3 regions of the Alteromonas sp. AWQ4_252 genome follow, and region 3 is predicted to be linked to each of the others. Evidence: predicted binding sites of a transcription regulator. Region 3 holds the regulator's gene; each other region holds the start of a gene.
The links. Region 3 encodes FliA, which starts transcription of late flagellar genes. Its sites were predicted from a motif close to CTAAAGNTNNNNNNNNNNNNGCCGATA; they were not measured.
Positions count from the first base shown of each region.

Region 1 (6,510 bases), 110 kb from region 3:
AGATAGATGCCACCGGTATGTTGGTCGTCAAATCAGTGACAAAAAAACCTCAGCCTTTAACCACCCGTGGGCCGGTTCCAAGAATCAACGACAATATCGGCTTTTCAATTGAGAGGATTGCTGTGGTGGGTACACGAAGCACACCGCGCTCTGTGGTAAAGTCACCGGTACCAATTGATATTATCAGTACAAATACTTTGCAGTCGCAAGGGGCTACGGATGTATTGAGTATGCTGTCAGCAACGGTTCCATCATTAAACGTAAATGATCAACCTATCAACGACGCCGCCAGCCTGGTACGCCCGGCAAACTTAAGGGGAATGGCTGCCGACCATACCCTTATCTTAGTTAATGGCAAACGACGCCATCGTTCGGCCGTTATTACCTTTCTTGGCGGTGGCTTGTCAGATGGCGCCCAAGGCCCAGATATATCTGTTCTTCCTGCTGCAGGCATGAAGCAGGTGGAAGTGTTGCGAGACGGTGCTGCGGCACAGTATGGTTCTGATGCCATCGCCGGCGTCATCAATTTTGCTCTCGATGACGACCCTGAGTCGGGTTATTTCGCCATTAAAACAGGCCAGCACCTTGAGGGAGATGGAGAAGTTTTACAACTTCAGGCTAACAAGGGCTTTGGTCTGTCTGACGGTTTTCTCAATTTTACGACCGAGTACCGACAACAAAATGATACCCACCGTTCCGTTCAACGAGATGATGCACAAGCACTTATTGATGCCGGAAATGCTTATGTAGCTTCACCTACCCAGAATTGGGGAGCCCTTGAAGTTGACAGTGAATGGAAGTTCGCATTTAACGGTGAGAAAGCGTTAACAGATAATCTCGCGTTTTATTCCTTTGGTACCGCAGCTCGGCGAGAAGTCAGTGGCGGTTTCTATTACCGCCACCCACAATTGCGTTTAGGGGTATTCCTCGACCCGAGTAGCCCCACGAGTGAATTGTTAGTTGCTGACCTCGACGGTACAGGGCAGGGTGTTTCGTGTCCTCGCGTACCTATTGTTGATAACAATGTTTTAGATGATCCGGCTTTTTTGCTTATTGCTGACCAGAACACTGATGTGGGCAGGAACTGTTTTGTCTTTAATGAGTGGTTTCCCGGCGGCTTCACTCCACAATTTGGCGGAATAATAAAAGATGGTGCATTGTTTGCTGGTGTTCGTGGCGCATTAACTGACGATTGGTTGTTTGATTTTAGTGGTAGTGTCGGTTACTCCAATGTTCGATTCAATCTTGAAGATACAGTAAACCCTTCGCTGGGGCCTGCGTCACCCACACGTTTTTCCCCAGGTGCAGTGAGCCAGGTTGAACGAACCATCAACCTGGATTTTTCGCGTTTCTTCTCGGGTTGGACGTCCAAGCCTGTCAGTATTGCACTGGGCGCTGAGTGGCGCAGAGAGACTTATAGTCAAACACAAGGCGACGAAGCGTCATGGGTAACCGGTCCTTTTGCGCAAGTGAAAGGCGAAAACAGCGCGCCGGGCTTTAGCGTTGGTTCAAACGGTTTTCCAGGTTATCAACCTGTATCACAGGGGCATTGGAGCCGTCAAAACTGGGCGATTTATGGTGATCTTGAGTTTCATCTTACTGAAGATTGGCAGTGGGCGGTAGCACTAAGAGGAGAGCACTTTTCAGATTTTGGCTCTACCCTCGACGGGAAAGTTAATCTCAGGTATGCATTGAGTGATATTTTTTCGTTGCGAGGCTCAGTGAGCACAGGATTCAAGGCTCCGACGGTGGGGCAAAGTAATGTCATCAACATCACCACGGCATTTTCTTCTACCGGTTTAGAGGATCACGCTACATTGCCGCCAACACATCCTATCTCACAGTCATTAGGTGCTGAACCATTAACGCCAGAATCTTCGCGAAATTTCAGCATGGGGCTGGTGGCATTCTGGGGTGATGATCTTTATCTTACACTTGACTACTTTAACATATACCTTTCCGACCGCATCAGTACCACTTCCCCCATTCCTCTGACAGACTCTGCAATAGCAGATTTAGTGGCACAGGGCCATGCCGAGGCGGCGAATTACAGTGCCATAAAATACTTTGCAAACGATTTTGACACTCGAACTCAGGGCATCGATTTAGTCTTTAATTATCGCTTTGACGTAGCGGGACTAACCCATGCCTTTACCTCATCAGTCAACTGGACGGATACCCGTGTTGAACGCCTGTCATACTTTCCGCAAGTGTCAGCAAGCGGTGAGCGTATTCTTGTACCTAGCCTGACACCGCAACGGGTGCGTATGCTAGAAGAAAATCTGCCAGCAATTCGTGGTAACATGACCCTTCGTCAGCATTGGCATGCATTTACTTTACTCTGGCGCGTGAATTATTTTGGCAGTTTTTATGAAGATCATTTAGACGCAGCGGCAGGCTTGGATATTAGCAGTGGCAGTACCGTAACCCTGGACACTGAATTTACCTGGCATTTTTCTGAAGACACCACCTTGGTGATTGGCGCGTCGAATTTATTTAATCAGTTCCCTGATGAAAACCCATATTCAGGTGTAGCGGGGGCGTTGTATCCGTCAACATCACCTTCTGGAATTAATGGCGGTTTTGCTTACTTTCAGGCGAGAATGGCGTTCTAGAAATTGCTCAAATGTTAGCAGACTTCTTTGAATAAGGATTCGTCTATGATGGTGGCATCAATGATTTGTTGAGCCATTTGAACACATTTGCCGCATTGTGCGCCGACGTCGAGGTGAGCACGGAGTTCACGCATGTTGCCAACACCAGCTTGTTCAACTGCTTGAGCAATGTCTTTGTCTGTTACACCGTAACACATACACACGTACATGAAATATCCTCGAAATCTAATCGTTAATGATAATAGTTGTTATTAGTGTCAAACGCAAGAGGACGATGAGGGGGGGGGAGCAAATAGTTTTATTTCATTGAAATGTAATAAAATAAACTTTAAGTGGACACTTGGCTTTTTGTTAAGCGTACACATATTACAAATACCTTTCTTGGGTATTATAACTATAGATGGAGAATATTATGAGCGTATTGGTAGGTCGTCCGGCACCGGATTTTACTGCTGCAGCAGTACTAGGAAGTGGTGAAATTGTTGATAGCTTTACACTGAGTGATGCTATTAAAGGTAAAAAAGCAGTAATTTTCTTTTATCCTCTGGATTTCACATTCGTTTGTCCTTCCGAACTTATTGCGTTTGACAAGCGTTATGAAGAATTCCAAAAGCGTGGCGTTGAAGTTATTGGTGTGTCTATTGATTCACAGTTCTCACACAATGCTTGGAGAAATACACCGGTAAATCAAGGTGGTATTGGTCCAGTGAAATACACTCTGGTAGCCGACGTAAAACATGAGATTTGCCAGGCATATGACGTTGAGCATCCTGAAGCAGGCGTTGCTTTCCGTGGTTCATTCCTAATTGATGGGGAAGGTCAGGTGCGTCACCAGGTGGTAAACGATTTGCCTTTGGGTCGTAACATCGACGAAATGTTGCGTATGGTAGATGCCCTCAGCTTCCATGAAGAGCACGGTGAAGTATGTCCGGCAGGCTGGACTGAAGGAAAAGCGGGTATGGACGCGTCTCCAGACGGCGTAGCAAAATATCTGTCAGAAGAAGCAGACAAGTTATAAGAAGGAAGCCGGCATTTTAGCCGGCTTTTTACTCTTGAATTGAGAGTGGCCATCCGCCGAGTTGCTTGTATCGATTGATGATAAAACAGAAGAGTTCGGCGGTGCGTTGTGCGTCATACAAGGCACTGTGAGCTTCGCTTTGGTCGAAGGCAATGCCTGCTTCTCTACACGCTTTTACCAATACTGTTTGCCCGACCGCCAACCCGGCTAACGTAGTCGTGTCGAATGATACAAAAGGATGGAACGGGGTGCGCTTTATACCACTTCGCGCTATTGCGGCATTCACGAATCCCTGATCAAACGCCGCGTTGTGAGCAACAATCACCGAACGCTGGCAATCAGCATCTTTCTGCAGTTTTCTTATTTTTTTGCAAAGATCTTTCATGACATCACACTCATCAATTGCACCGCGCAACGGACAATGTGGATCGATACCGTTAAATTCCAATGCTGCAGTTTCTAAATTTGCACCATCGAAGGGTTTAACGTGATGATGGATGGTTTGATCGGGATGCAGTATACCCTTTTCATCCATGGCAAGTGTGACAGCAGCGATCTCAAGCAATGCGTCTGAGCTGGCGTTAAACCCTGCTGTTTCAACATCAATAACGACAGGGAAATACCCTCTGAAGCGACTTTTCAATGCCGCAGCACTATCAGACATAGAGTTTGACTATCCTTTCACAATTGGCGTGTAAATACGTTTCGATTAAGCGATATTCGTAAAAACGTGATTATCGCAGGATAACCCAAAGGTATCTACCGTTGTATGGAATATCTGAGTGGAAACGTCATCTGACAGGCTGCTGCGCATTGTGCTAAACTTTTTTTGCAAGATGACGATAACCATATTGACTGTTCGTTCACGCTTTAGGATGCAACTATGAAAAGCACTCTCACCGTAGCTCTTTTGCTGTTCTCAGCACTTAGCCATGGCGCAATGCGTCAGTACGCTGCACCGGTGGAGTCATCTGATTGGGCTATGCAGGAACAAAGCAGGCTCCAGTGTACCCTGACTCATCCGGTGCCAGGGTATGGTGAAGCGCTTTTTTCCAGCGTTGCATCTAAGCAATTGAACATGGAATTTGAATTGGACATGCGTTTGTTGCCCAAAAAATTTGGGGTGGCAGCTGTCTATTCGGTTCCGCCAAAATGGATGCCAGGTGCAGTGCCAAAAACTATCGCCGATATGACCTTGCGCACACAGTACAATGGCGACCTGCCCGAAGATGCAGCCTGGACAATGCTCAGTGAGCTGGAGAAAGGCTTTTGGCCTACTATTTATTATCAGGATTGGTACAACACTTACGACAAGGTGGCGGTAGCACTTAATGCCAGTAATTTTGCTCCGGCATATCATGATTTTGTCAATTGCGTTTCTAACTTGCTGCCGTATAGTTTTGACGACATTGCATACACAGTACTGTCTTACGAAAAAAACAGTACGGAACTTAGCAAGTATTCCCAGAAGCGACTCAACATGATAGGTGAATACCTCAAGGAAGACAGTGCATTGGAACTGGTACTTCTTGATGGTTATACCGATAGCTACGGGGGACGGTGGAGTAATGAGCAGTTGTCTGTACGCCGGGCTAATCAGGTTAAAGCGTATTTTACGGCTTTGGGTGTTGACGCATCGCGTATTGAAGTGACGGGACATGGTGAAAAAAGGCACATCTCTGAAAACACCAATAGTGATGCCAGGGCCTTGAACCGCAGGGTTGTCGTCAGGCTGTCTAAAAGCTAGCCGTTTCCACTGGCGAAACCTGGTTGAAATCGTTTACCCTGTTGTTTTGTAACAGGAGACAACAAATGCGATTCAACATGAACAAAGCGCTGACACTTATGGCTGTCACTATGGTGTTTCTGGCAGGTTGCAGCGACAATGAAGTAGGCGATGTGTCATTAGGTCTTTTCACGACCAAAGACATTAAAATAGACGCGCTTCAGGACCCGGTTATAACCGGTGTGACGTGTCATATTTCTAGCATAGAAGCAAACCTGGATGTATCTGATCCATCCGACAGTGCCATTGCGTGCAGACAGACAGGGCCTATCACCCAAGAGATGCTGGCAACTATCGATAAATCTGACTCCGGTGAAGTTATTTTCACAAAATCAAAAAGCCTGTTCTTCAAAAATATGAAGCTTAGGCGCATTTATGATGAAAATGCGCAAACACTGATTTATCTTACCTATAGCACCAAAGAAACGTCGGGGAGCTTTAAACACAGTTTGTCTACGGTTCCTTTGTGGCAAACCGGCGCTTATACTCAGCCTGAGTAATACAAATGAGTATAAGCACGCTTGTATACTGGTGCTTAGTGAGAGCGCAGAAATGCTTTTACTGGTGGAACTTGATCAGTAAAAACACCGTCTACTTTTAATTCATCTTTCAACGTCTGAAGCAACTTTTCTGCGTTTGTTCCAGGGGGAAGAGCGTCACTGCGATAAGTGTAAGGATGCACCATCATATCAAGTGATTGCGCTGCACCCAGCCAGTCTGGTGCAGTGACAGTATCCGAGTTTTCAGGACTAGAGGAAAATAGTTGGGGGATCCAGGGACCAATACCATCGGCGTACTTCGCGAGGGCCTGCATTCCCTCATTGGTCATCAGCGCACCGTAATCAGTATCCGATTCACCCCAGCTATTGTCTCCCAGCAATTGCACCAATTTTCCTTTGAAATGTAGCGACGTACGAAGTCGCTTGACCTCGGCAAAATCAAAACACTGTATAATGATATTGGAATCGGGTTTGTCTAGGTTGTGCTTTTTAAGTTGCTGCATAACAATGGCGGAGATATCTACTCCCTGTGCACGGTGCCAGGCCGGTGATTTTATTTCTGTATAAAAGCCAATATCTTTACCAAGTTCG
Region 1 covers NZ_JBSWSV010000001.1:2,307,983-2,314,492, forward strand. Annotated here, with positions in the region: gene ACXACM_RS10220 (TonB-dependent receptor plug domain-containing protein) at 1-2,615, shown strand, start outside; gene ACXACM_RS10225 ((2Fe-2S)-binding protein) at 2,630-2,824, opposite strand; gene ACXACM_RS10230 (peroxiredoxin) at 3,028-3,633, shown strand; gene rnt (ribonuclease T) at 3,662-4,297, opposite strand; gene ACXACM_RS10240 (flagellar protein MotY) at 4,517-5,380, shown strand; gene ACXACM_RS10245 (CreA family protein) at 5,458-5,919, shown strand; gene glpQ (glycerophosphodiester phosphodiesterase) at 5,955-6,510, opposite strand, start outside.
Region 1: the regulator FliA is predicted to act here: its motif matches at 4,452-4,478, upstream of ACXACM_RS10240 (flagellar protein MotY).

Region 2 (6,510 bases), 1.4 Mb from region 3:
ATGTAGATACAGGGTTCATTGTATTTAATGACTGGACTTATCCGAACTTTATTAAATTAATGGACTCGCTTGGCGTCACAAGACAACCTACAGAAATGAGCTTTTCTGTTCACAGCGAGAAAACCGGCCTTGAATACAATGGCAATAATCTAAACACCCTTTTTGCTCAGCGCCGGAATCTCTTCAGACCATCATTTTGGCGACTGGTAAAAGATATACTGGCATTTAATAAAGCTTGTACAGCAAGAGCGGCTGAAGCCAGGGAAGAAGATTTTGATATTACGTTGTTTGATTACATAAAATCACTGGGTTTGAGTGATGGGTTTTCGAATTATTACATTTTACCTATGTGTGCAGCCATTTGGTCTGCAAGCCTTGAACAAACGAAACGCTTCCCGCTGGCTTTTTTCCTGCAGTTTTTTAGTAACCACGGTTTATTGAGCGTCAGCAATCGCCCGCAATGGTACACCTTAATCGGAGGCTCACATAGCTATATCTCGCCAATCACAAAGGGCTTCGCAGACCAAATTCTACTGTCAACCCCAGTTAAACAGGTTTCTCAGAAAAATGGAAAATGGCTGGTTGATACAGACCGCGTAGGTTCGGCTGAATTTGATGACGTCATATTTGCCTGTCATTCCGACCAGGCATTGGCTATGTTGGCAGCCCCTACGGTAGAACAAAAAGAGATCCTTGGCGCAATTCCCTATGCAAAGAACGAAGTGGTATTGCACCTCGATACAACCCAATTACCAGAACGAAAGCTGGCATGGGCAAGCTGGAATTACAGATTAAAAGAAACGCCGGAAGAGAGCATCGCTCCAGCAGCAGTGACCTACAATATGAACATTCTTCAGCGATTCGAAAACGCGCCAGTAACGTTCTGCGTCACACTTAATAATACTGATGCTATCGACCCAACTCGCATATTGCGTAAATATCAATACGCTCATCCACAATACAGCGCAGACATGGTTGCAGCACAGCGCCGTCGGAGCGAGATTTGCGGTGCTGGCAACATACATTTTTGTGGCGCATACTGGTACAACGGTTTTCATGAAGATGGTGTGCGCAGCGCGCTTGATGTTTGCAAGCGTTTTGGTGCCAGCTTATGAATGACTTAGAGAGTGCCTTATACTGTGGTAAGGTATTCCACGAACGATACTTACCCACCCAACACAAATTTAGCTACGACATTTACTTGTTCTGGCTAAAACTATCTGAATTACCCCAGCTAGATAAGTCACTTTCCCGTTTCTCTGAAGACAAACTCAATGTAGTGAGCTTTAAGCACAAAGATTATTTTAAAAATTCAACACTGCCTCTTGGTGAGGCGATCACGGCTAAAATGTCTGATCTCAATGGCTCTCCTCTTTATGGTGAGGTGTTTATGATGGGCCAGGTTCGCACTTTAGGTTTCTATTTCTCACCGGTTAACTTTTTCTTTTTACGTAACAGCGAAGGCATATTCACCCATATGCTTGCTCAAGTTAGCAATACGCCCTGGAACGAACGACACTACTACCTTGTTGACCTGGCCGTGCAAGCTGATACCGATAAAACTTTTCATGTTTCGCCCTTCAACCCCATGGACATGACGTACAAGTGGAACATTAAACCTCCTGGAGACACTTTCGCTATGACGCTGGACTGTCACCGTGAAAAAAAAGAGTTTCGTGCTGGGCTAAACATGAAAAGAATTTCATTGAACAACCACAATCTCAACAGGGCCATCAAACGTATTCCTAGTATGAGCATAAAAACAGTGGTCGGAATATACTGGCAGGCGTTAAAACTATTTCTAAAGCGCACTCCTATATACGGTCACCCTAAAAGTCAGGAAAATCAGTAATGTCACACGGTGAAACCACGTTTATTTTCATACACGAAGGCAGCGCAATCGACCGTTCATGTCGAAGTGCTTTTCTTAAAGTACTGTCAATGTTGCCTGAAGGCCATATGCTCATAAAGGAAAACGGAGCAACAGTGGGGGAATTTGGTACTCCCGGACACCCACTGAAGGCAGATATCAACATCGTGGACATAAAAGCGTATCGCGCCTTGCTATTTGGTGGGAGCGTGGCTGCAGGTGAGACCTACACTGATGGTTTATGGACCACCAGCGACCTAACGTCGGTAATTAGAATTTTCGCGAGAAACCTTCCCATGCTTGATAAGTGGGAAGAGAAGTACAGATGGTTATTATTGCCACTTTATAAAATCCAACATTTCTTGCGCAGAAACACTAAGACCCAGGCAAAGAAAAATATTGAGGCACATTACGATTTGGGGAATAAGCTCTACACGCGTTTTCTCGACAATACAATGATGTATTCTTCTGCAATTTACCCTGACCCTAATGCCTCACTCTCCGACGCGCAACACCACAAGCTCAAAACCATCTGCGACAAGCTTCAATTAACTAAAGATGATCATCTTATGGAAATTGGTACTGGTTGGGGAGGACTGGCTGTTTTTGCTGCCAAGCACTACGGGTGCAAAGTTACGACGACAACTATCTCTGAAGAACAATTCTCCTATGCTGAATCCTGGATTGAGCGAGAAAACCTTGGTGATAAGGTGACGTTATTAAAACAAGACTATCGGACATTACGCGGTGAGTATGACAAGCTGGTGTCTATTGAAATGATTGAGGCCGTGGGTAAACGCTACCTTGGTCAATTTTTTGCCAAGTGTGCGTCACTGTTAAAACCCGATGGTCTGATGTTGTTGCAATCCATCACCATTGATGATCGCCGTTTTGACAGCTACAGCAAAAGTGTGGACTTCATTCAAAAATATATTTTTCCGGGCGGCTTTCTTCCCTCGCAATTAATAATCAATGACTACCTCAAGCGGTTCAGTGATTTATCTGTCCGCGATTTACAAGACATCGGACTCGATTATGCTAAAACCCTGGATGATTGGTACAAGGCGTTTGTCAATGCCCGGGAACCGTTACTTCAGGATGGATATGATGAGCGATTTACACGCATGTGGACGTACTATTTAAAATATTGTGAAGGTGGATTTCTCGAACGCACGATTTCTACTGTTCAGTTGGTACTCAGCAAACCCCATTTCCGTTTACCCATTGAAAGAGGATAATACCGCCTCTTTCAATGGGCGCCAACATGAAAGCTGTTAGTTTTCTAGTACGGATACAGGGTTAGAATACAAGGGCTTGCCCTGATTGATATTTATCTCTACCCGGCGATTTTTAGCCCTGTCCTCAGCTGTTGCTGGGTTTTCAACTAATGGTCGCGTAGCAGCAAGGCCCACTACCGACATTCGGGACTCGTCAAAACCAGGGGCGGTTCGTATTTCTTCTGCCACCGCTACTGCTCGCTGTGCAGAAAGATCCCAATTCGAGCGATAAAGCTCATTTGCAATATGCTGACCATCACTGTGCCCGGAGATTTCAATTTCTCCTGGCATATCGGCAAGAAGTACACCGATTTTCTGTAAAATAGGTTTGAATTGAGGTTGTAAAAAAGCCGACCCTGCGGAAAAAGAGCCATTTTCCCGAATGCGAATAGTAAGTTGTTGCCCCAGCGATTCCATTTCAATAGACCCGTCAGCCACTTCTTTTTGCAATTGCTCAGCCACCTTCTTCAACATCTCATTGTCTTGTTCTTTATCGGAACTTTGCGGTGATGAAGCTGCGGAGTCTGACGCTGTCTGTTGTGCCTGCCCTCCTCTTTGATCGCCTCGCTGCTTTTGCCGCCCACCGGACGAATCTTCATCACCAGCCTGAAACTCCAACATTTGCTGAGTCATCTCAATGGTTTGTTGTTGGATAGTTTCAATGGGAGTGGGATCTGGTCTACCTGGACGAAATTCCATGGCAATAACACTGGTGCCCTTAGGAATGTCTTTAACTTCTATTTTGTTTTGGACGCCAAATGCAAACTTCATTGAGCCGGCAATTTGCTTGAATTTCAACACGTCCATTTCTGAAAACGCCAACAGCAGAACAAAAAAGCACATCAGTAACGACATTAAATCGGCGAAGGTTCCCATCCACGCAGGCAACCCCTCGGGAGGACACTTGGGACATTCCTGATCAGCCATTAGGATTACTCCTCATCTGCCCCGCCCCGTTTACTTGCTGCGAGATAGTTCTTCAAGATTCCTTCAATGACCTTTGGATTTTGACCATCTGCAATGCCCACTATGCCATCTAAGACCAACGACTGGTTGAGCTTTTCTTCTTCCTTTCTGTTCACTAATTTAGCTGCAATGGGAAGACAAATAACGTTGGCCAAGAACGCACCGTACAAGGTAGTTAACAAGGCAACAGCCATAGCAGGACCAATGGCTTTGGGGTCATCCATATTTGATAGCATGGCAACCAAGCCTATCAATGTACCTATCATACCCATGGCCGGCGCAACATCACCTAAGCCTTTGAAAATGGATGCTCCGAATTCGTGACGCTCTGTAGTCATCACGATATCTTTATTCAGGGTTTCTCTAACAACTTCGATATCATGGCCATCGACCAACATATCTACACCCTTTTGCATAAACGGGTTTTCTATCTCAGCTTCTTCAAGTGCTAAAAACCCCCCTTTACGGGCTGCATCTGCCATTTCAACGATTTTTTCAATTAATACGTCCGGCGAATCAATTTTGAACATGAACGCCTTGCCCGCTACTTTGCCAGCGCCGAAAAACTGGCCTAACGTAAATTGAGACATGACAACAAACAAGGAACCACAAAATACGATTAAAACAGACGGGACATCGACAAACATGCCCAAGTCGCCACCCAGAATCATGGCCATAACGATAAAGCCAATGCCACCGAGCATGCCTATGACTGTTGCTAAATCCACTTATTGCTCCTCACAGAAAACCCTAACACTGAAACTCAACTGAGCTGCTACAGAATAAATGCCCGCCTGTAATATGAAGAATGGCACTGTTACGTATGCTATCGGCTGACATTTTCAATTCTATAATCAATTTATAAGAATACCAGTCATGTAGATGATTTATACGTATAGTTAATAAAACCAAACAGATACAACCTTTATATCAGAAAGCCTGCCAGACAAAGCAATTGACCCGACGCATCCCCTCGGTTAATGTGCGCGGTATTCTTCAAAATCAGACAACAGGTAATTGATGTGAGTGACGACAAGACCCCTTCCTCCGCTTCTTTTGAGGCCTCTCTTTCTGAGCTGGAAGCTATCGTGAAAGAAATGGAATCCGGCGAGTTACCCCTCAATGAAGCTTTGAATAAATTTGAACGCGGTATTGCATTGTCCCGACAAAGCCAACAAGCGCTGGCTCAGGCCGAACAAAAAGTGCAAATTTTGCTGGAAGAACAAGGCCACGAAACCTTACGTGATCTTTCCGAGCACGGTGAAAAAAATTAACGGCCAGCTTACGTCCCGCCTTCAATTACAGGTTTATAATGACAAATTTTGACGCCCTTCGTCGACGGGTGAAGCAACGAACCGACGACGGTCTTTTACATTACGTGAATAACCTGCCCGATCATGCTCCTACATTAAAAAGTGCTATGGAGTATGCGTTAACGGCGGGTGGAAAACGCATGCGGCCGCTACTGGTCAACCTCATTGGTAACGCGTTGGACATTCCACAACAAGATCAGCAAACCATCAGCATGGCGATAGAGTGTATTCACGCTTATTCCTTAGCGCACGATGACTTACCAGCCATGGATGATGACGAGTTACGTCGTGGTCAGCCAACCTGCCACATCAAATTTGATGAAGCGACGGCAATTTTGGCCGGTGATGCATTACAGACCCTTGCGTTTACTATTCTGGCAGACGCCCCCATGAGTGAATATGCAGATAAACACCGTGCGCAACTTGTTAGTATTCTCGCTCGTGCGTCTGGCTATCATGGTATGTGCGGTGGTCAAGCCATTGATTTAGCCGCCACCGGCACCATTATTTCTCTGCAGACCCTTAAAACCTTACACACCCTTAAAACCGGTGCGCTGTTGAGAGCATGCGCGGAGATGATCACATTGGTTTGTGATAACTTAACAGAACAAAACCGTCAGGCCTGGATCGACTATGCAGGCTATATTGGTCTCGCCTTTCAAGTTCAGGACGATATTCTCGATGTTGAAGGTGATGCACAAGTCATTGGAAAACCTCAGGGTTCAGATGAAGCACAAGGAAAGAGCACCTTTCCTGCACTATTGGGAATGGATGAAGCTAAATCTGTGTTAACCGATCTTCATGACAGCGCGCTTCAAGCTTTGGCGAGTTTACCTTACAATACCGACAGTTTGTCAGCGTTTACTGAATTAATGGTCAAACGCACTTCCTGAGCATGACCTACTCAACACTATAAATGAAATAAGAAAATGAGTTTAGACATATCGCATTACCCCACTTTGGCAAAGGCCTTAACGCCGGACGCCCTGAGACATCTTCCGCAGGACCAACTGAAGGCGTTGTCTGATGAACTGCGCCAATACTTACTTACTTCAGTAAGTCAGACCAGTGGCCACTTCGCTTC
Region 2 covers NZ_JBSWSV010000001.1:3,599,249-3,605,758, forward strand. Annotated here, with positions in the region: gene ACXACM_RS15815 (NAD(P)/FAD-dependent oxidoreductase) at 1-1,115, shown strand, start outside; gene ACXACM_RS15820 (DUF1365 domain-containing protein) at 1,112-1,852, shown strand; gene ACXACM_RS15825 (class I SAM-dependent methyltransferase) at 1,852-3,108, shown strand; gene ACXACM_RS15830 (flagellar motor protein MotB) at 3,145-4,074, opposite strand; gene pomA (flagellar motor protein PomA) at 4,080-4,841, opposite strand; gene xseB (exodeoxyribonuclease VII small subunit) at 5,136-5,387, shown strand; gene ispA ((2E,6E)-farnesyl diphosphate synthase) at 5,426-6,319, shown strand; gene dxs (1-deoxy-D-xylulose-5-phosphate synthase) at 6,356-6,510, shown strand, end outside.
Region 2: the regulator FliA is predicted to act here: its motif matches at 4,941-4,967, upstream of pomA (flagellar motor protein PomA).

Region 3 (6,510 bases):
AAATTGCCGATGCCCATGAAGTGCCCATTGTGCCTTCGCCTATGCTGGCCCGAGCCATTTATTACTCCACCGAGGTGGAGCACGAAATTCCTCACAAATTGTTTATGGCTGTCGCTCAGGTGTTGGCATATGTATTTCAGTTGCGCGCATTTAAAGCGGGTAAGGGCAAGCGGCCTAAGCCGCTTAAAAAAGATTTGCCGATTCCTCCCGAATTGCGTCGTTAAACCACTAGGTTCGTGCAAAGTGGCATGGTAGTTGTAAATCCCTCTACAGACTCGAATTGAGCGTCAATTTTCTGTTAGCGAGATTTTCATACCATGCAGTTATCCGGTTATCTTCAGCGGTTTGATAAAAACCAGTTGCAAACCTTTACCAACGGAATGGGCGCCCCGGTGGTACTTTTGGCAATCATGGGGATGGTTATTTTACCCATGCCGCCATTTCTACTGGATGTACTATTTAGTTTTAATATTGCGTTGAGCCTGGTTATCATTCTGGTCGCTGTGTTTACACAAAAACCTGTGGATTTTGGCATTTTCCCCTTAGTGTTGCTTATTGCGACCGTACTGCGCCTGGCGCTAAACGTAGCATCCACGCGAGTTGTACTGTTATATGGCCACGAGGGAGGGGACGCAGCCGGTAAAGTGATTGAAGCTTTTGGCGCGGTTGTGATCGGCGGCAACTATGCGGTGGGTGTAGTGGTGTTCGCAATTCTCCTTATCATTAACTTTAAAGTGGTTACCGCAGGTGCCGGCCGTATTTCAGAAGTAAGCGCCCGCTTTACTCTCGACGCTATGCCCGGTAAACAAATGGCTATTGATGCCGACCTCAACGCCGGTTATATCGACCAGGATGAAGCCCGTAATCGTCGTGAAGAAATTACCGCAGAAGCAGACTTCTATGGCTCCATGGATGGTGCGTCAAAATTCGTCAAAGGGGACGCTGTAGCAGGCTTATTTATTATGCTTATCAACATTGTTGGTGGCTTATTTATCGGTATGATTCAGCACGATCTCTCTTTTGGTAATGCCCTTGAGGTTTACACCATTCTAACCATTGGTGATGGACTGGTCGCACAAATTCCCTCTTTGCTGCTTTCTGTTGCCACCGCCATTATTGTGACGCGGGAAAACGAAACCCAAGAGATGGGTAAAGAGATCCGCACGCAGTTAGGTAACCCTCGGGCGCTTTATATTGCCGCAGCGGTATTGTTTGTCATGGGCATTGTGCCAGGCATGCCTCATCTGGCGTTTTTGGGCTTTGCGGCAATAGCCGCTGGTTATGCATACTGGCAAGGCACCCAAGCCAAGAAAGCGGCGCAGAAGCCGAGTGTACCCGCTAAATCAGAAGCCAGTGAGCAGCTTGCGCCGGAAGTGAAGGAACTTGGGTGGGATGACGTCCAGCAAGTAGATACTATTGGTCTGGAGGTTGGTTATCGTCTTATACCACTGGTGGATAAGAGCCAGGGCGGTGAGCTGTTGACCCGAATAAAAGGGGTACGCAAAAAGTTATCCCAAGAGCTGGGCTTCTTGGTACCTCCTGTGCATATTCGGGATAATTTAGACCTGGACCCCAACGCGTATACCATCGCCATGTTAGGGGTGACAATCGGAGACTCTCAGGTTAGTCATGATGAGGAGCTAGCCATTAACCCCGGACAAGTATTTGGCCAGCTTGATGGGCGCCCCACGACAGACCCTGCCTTTGGCCTCGACGCGGTATGGATACGACCTAATCAACGTGAGCATGCACAAACGCTCGGTTATACAGTGGTAGATGCTGCCACCGTAGTGGCTACACATCTTAGTCAGTTGCTTAGTAATAATGCATACCAACTGTTAGGGCACGAGGAAACACAGCAGTTACTTGATATGTTGGCAAAACAAAGTCCAAAACTAGTGGAAGGTCTGGTGCCCGATATCTTGCCGTTAAGCACGGTAGTTAAAGTACTGCAAACCTTGTTATTTGAAGGTGTACCTATCCGCGATATGCGTACTATTGTGCAAACCCTTTCTGAGTATGGCCCCCGCAGTCAGGACCCGGATGTATTGGTGTCTGCGGTCAGAATTTCCCTTAAGCGCCTCATTGTCCAAGAGATTAGTCAGGGCAATAAAGAAGTACCTGTCATAACTCTGGCACCTGAGTTGGAACAAATGTTGCACCAGTCACTGCAAGCAGGTGGTGAAGACGGTGCTGGCATAGAGCCAGGCCTAGCCGACAGACTACAGCAGTCTCTGCAACAGGCCGCACAACAGCAAGAGTTGGAAGGCGAGCCTGCAGTACTGTTGACATCAGGTATGTTAAGGCCCGTTTTATCTCGTTTCCTCAAGTATTCAGTAGCGGGATTACACGTTTTGTCTTATCAGGAAATACCAGATGACAAACAAATTAAAATTGTCAGCTCAGTGGGTCAATAATCTGACACCGGGTGTGGAGAAGGTGAAATGAAGATCAGACGTTTTTTTGGTAAGGACATGCGCGAGGCACTTAGCCAGGTTAAGGCTGAACTGGGGAGTGATGCAGTTATCATGTCCAACAGAAAAGTCGCAGATGGCATTGAGCTCGTTGCGGCGTATGACAAGGAACCGGAAGCTAAGCTGAAGCTTACACCCCGCCATGAAACAGCAAAGACTTCGCAACCTAAAGCGACACCTACATTGAGCGAAATAATTGGTGATGACGGCTCCGATAGCCTCAGGGCATTACTAGAGAAACAAACGGCATCTGCGGCGACGCAAAGCCAGCAGACTCCGGCATTTTCTGCATCTCAACAACAGCCTGCAAATGGACCTTCAAGCGATATGATGTTTGGCGATGATGATTCTTTATTTTCAGGCGATGTGTCGCAAGCTGAATCGGTTTTAGACAAGCCGGTATCACAAATGAATCCGGGGTTTAGTGCCCCGCAAAATGTAGCCCAGTCTCCATCAGCGAGTAACGAGTTAGACGGTATTAAAGCTGAGCTGGCCTCATTGCGAAGCGTACTACAGCATCAGGTGGCAGATCTTATGGACGCAAAAAAGCGTCAGCAGAAGCCTGTTCACAGCTACCTTATGCAGCGATTAACGGGTATGGGGCTGAGTTCCACTCTTGCTGAGCAGCTGGTTCATTATACTCCGGGTCATTACACCGAGAGGGAAGCCTGGATTTACCTTCTTAATCTTTTAGCTAATCGCGTTAATGTCAGTGGTAATGATATCCTTAATCAGACCGGCATAGTGGCTTTGGTTGGACCTACTGGTACTGGAAAAACCACTACAGTGGCAAAACTTGCAGCTCGGTACGCACAAAAATACGGTGCCGAACAAGTGGCCATGATAACAATAGATACTTATCGAATCGCAGCTTATGAGCAATTGGCTACTTATGGAAAAATTATTGGGTGCACTACGAGAAAAGCACAAAGTAGTGAAGAATTATCTGAGCAACTCTTTCAGTTACGCCATAAACGTCTAATATTAATAGATACGGCAGGCTTCAGTCAGCGGGATAGTCGTTTAATTAAACAACTTGGGCAATTTAACAGCGGTCAAGTGCAACCTGTTCGTAAATACCTGGTTGCGCAAGCAAATACCCAATATCCTGCATTACAGCGTATAATTGCAGCATACAATTCAGTGAAGCTCGATGGTTGTATATTCACAAAAGTGGATGAATGCTACAGTTTAGGTGAAGTACTGAGTATCGCGGTAGAACAACAACTGCCAGTTAGTTATGTTACAGACGGGCAGCAGGTGCCTGAAGATATTAAAATTGCTGATGCAAAATCTCTGGTTTCCGCAGCAGCAAAGCTTTATAAAAAGTATGGTTTAGACCATACTAAGTGTAATCACGCAGTTAATTCAGTTCAGGCAGTATGATCGAAGATCAAGCGAGTAGCTTACGAAAGATGAATCAGTCAAGCCTCATTAAGGTTATCGCCGTCACCGGCGGCAAAGGTGGTGTTGGGAAAACCAACATTACATTGAATACAGCTATTGCGATGGCGAAGCAGGGAAAGCGGGTTATGGTGCTGGACGCCGACCTGGGTCTTGCCAACGTCGACGTGATGTTGGGTTTGCGAGTGGAGAGAAACCTCTCTCATGTGCTATCCGGCGAATGTACGCTGGATGACGTGCTCGTTACCGGGCCCCATGGGATAAAAATTGCGCCGGCCACATCGGGCACTCAGGCCATGACAGAGTTGTCTCCTACCGAGCACGCGGGGTTAATCCGAGCATTCAGTGAGCTCCGTTCGCAAATCGATGTGTTAATTGTCGATACCGCTGCTGGTATTTCCGACATGGTGCTCAGTTTTTCCCGTGCATCTCAGGATATTATGGTGGTTGTTTGTGATGAACCCACATCACTGACTGATGCCTATGCTCTCATTAAAATTCTCAATCGCGAACACGGTGTTTTTAAATTTAAAATCGTGGCTAATATGGTCAGAGACATACGTGAAGGACAGGAATTATTCAGTAAACTTTCAAAAGTAACAGGGCGTTTTCTCGATGTAGCGCTAGAATTAGTGGCAACTGTTCCTTTTGATGAGAATATCCGTCGTGCCGTTCGCAAACAAACTTCTATTGTCGATGCTTACCCAGCTTCACCGGCGGCGCTTGCTATTACTCAATTGGCCACCAAGGCGATTAGTTGGCCTGTTCCGGCGCAACCGGGCGGTCACCTTGAATTTTTCATTGAGCAATTGGTTACCAAGCAAGCGGTAGGTGAGCAACGTTGAATAGTAAAGCGGCAGCCTATCAGCAACAATCTGATAAAGCCCAGTTGGTCGAGCGCCATGCGCCCCTTGTCAAGCGCATTGCTCACCACCTTATTGCCCGTCTTCCAGCCAGTGTTATCGTTGACGATCTCATTCAGTCAGGAATGATAGGGCTACTTGAGGCAGCAAAAAATTTCGATGGTTCTAAAGGCGCGAGTTTCGAAACTTTCGCAGGGATCCGCATTCGCGGTGCTATGCTTGATGAGATTAGAAAAGGCGATTGGACGCCGCGTTCCGTCCACAAAAACAGCCGAGCTATTACCGATGCAATCAATCAGGTCGAAAGAGAAACAGGAAGAGATGCGCGAGATACGGAAATTGCTGCTAAGCTAAATGTCAGTATCCATGCTTACCATCAAATGCTCAACGAAGTAAACGCTGGTAAGTTGGTTGGTATAGAAGATTTAGGCGTTTCTGAAGATGTTATCAGCATAGAGCAAAATAAGGGCAACGATTCACCCTTAGAAGACCTCATGCAAGGTGCTTTTCAGAAAGCGCTGGCACACGCAATTACAACGTTGCCAGAACGAGAGGCAATTGTCCTTTCCTTGTACTATGATGAAGAACTGAATTTAAGGGAAATTGGTGAAGTTCTTGACGTGAGTGAGTCAAGGGTGAGCCAAATTCACAGCCAGGCTATGCTAAAACTAAAAGCACGAATGCAGTCATGGCAGGCTGAAGAATAAAGCAAACATACGAATATCAATAACAACTGAACATTCCTCAACGGAGGCTATTTTGGACAAGAGCATGAAAATTCTTGTTGTGGATGACTTTTCTACAATGAGACGAATCATAAAGAACCTTCTAAAAGACTTAGGTTTTTCTAATATTCAGGAAGCAGATGATGGCAGTACTGCACTTCCCATGCTCCAACAGGGCGACTTTGATTTTGTCGTAACAGATTGGAACATGCCGGGAATGCAAGGTATCGACTTGCTTCGTGCCATTCGTGCCGACGATAAACTGAAGCACTTGCCTGTATTGATGGTAACTGCTGAAGCGAAGAAAGAGCAAATCGTCGCTGCTGCACAGGCAGGTGTTAATGGCTATGTGGTAAAACCATTTACAGCAGGAACGCTTAAGGAAAAACTCGATAAGATTTTTGAGCGCTTAGGTTAATCCAGCCGCGCCCCAGAGAAGAGGATTACTGGATGATACCAACAAAAAAAGTACCTATCTCGCTCGAAGAAGCAAAGCAACTGGTTACCTATTTAGAGCAGGGAGATGAAGATTCAGCCAATTCACTATTGGAAGTAGTCTCCGCAAAAGAGTCTGTCGAATTGTTTGCCGAAGTGGGAAAGTTGACTCGTCAACTTCACGACGCACTTAATAGTTTTCAACTTGATGAGCGCATTGCTGGCCTTGCCAATGACGATATCCCGGATGCGCAAACACGCCTTACCTACGTAATTGAAGAAACGGAAAAAGCAGCGAATACAACCATGGACGCTGTGGAATCCTGCATGCCTATCGCTGAGGCGCTGTCGGAGAAAATTGGCAGTATTGAGCCTGAGTGGAAAAAATTAATGACCCGTCAGATCGAGCTGGGTGAGTTCAAGTCGCTGTGTCTCGATATTGATACCTTATTTACGCAAACCTCAACTGATGCGTCAAAACTGACCAGTTTATTAACAGAAGTATTAATGGCACAAGGCTATCAGGATCTTACCGGGCAGGTAATTCGCCGTGTCATTGACCTTGTAAAAGAGGTCGAAGACAGTTTGGTAAATATGCTGACTGTATTT
Region 3 covers NZ_JBSWSV010000001.1:2,193,158-2,199,667, forward strand. Annotated here, with positions in the region: gene flhB (flagellar biosynthesis protein FlhB) at 1-224, shown strand, start outside; gene flhA (flagellar biosynthesis protein FlhA) at 318-2,417, shown strand; gene flhF (flagellar biosynthesis protein FlhF) at 2,445-3,860, shown strand; gene ACXACM_RS09715 (MinD/ParA family ATP-binding protein) at 3,857-4,723, shown strand; gene ACXACM_RS09720 (RNA polymerase sigma factor FliA) at 4,720-5,448, shown strand; gene cheY (chemotaxis response regulator CheY) at 5,501-5,884, shown strand; gene ACXACM_RS09730 (protein phosphatase CheZ) at 5,917-6,510, shown strand, end outside.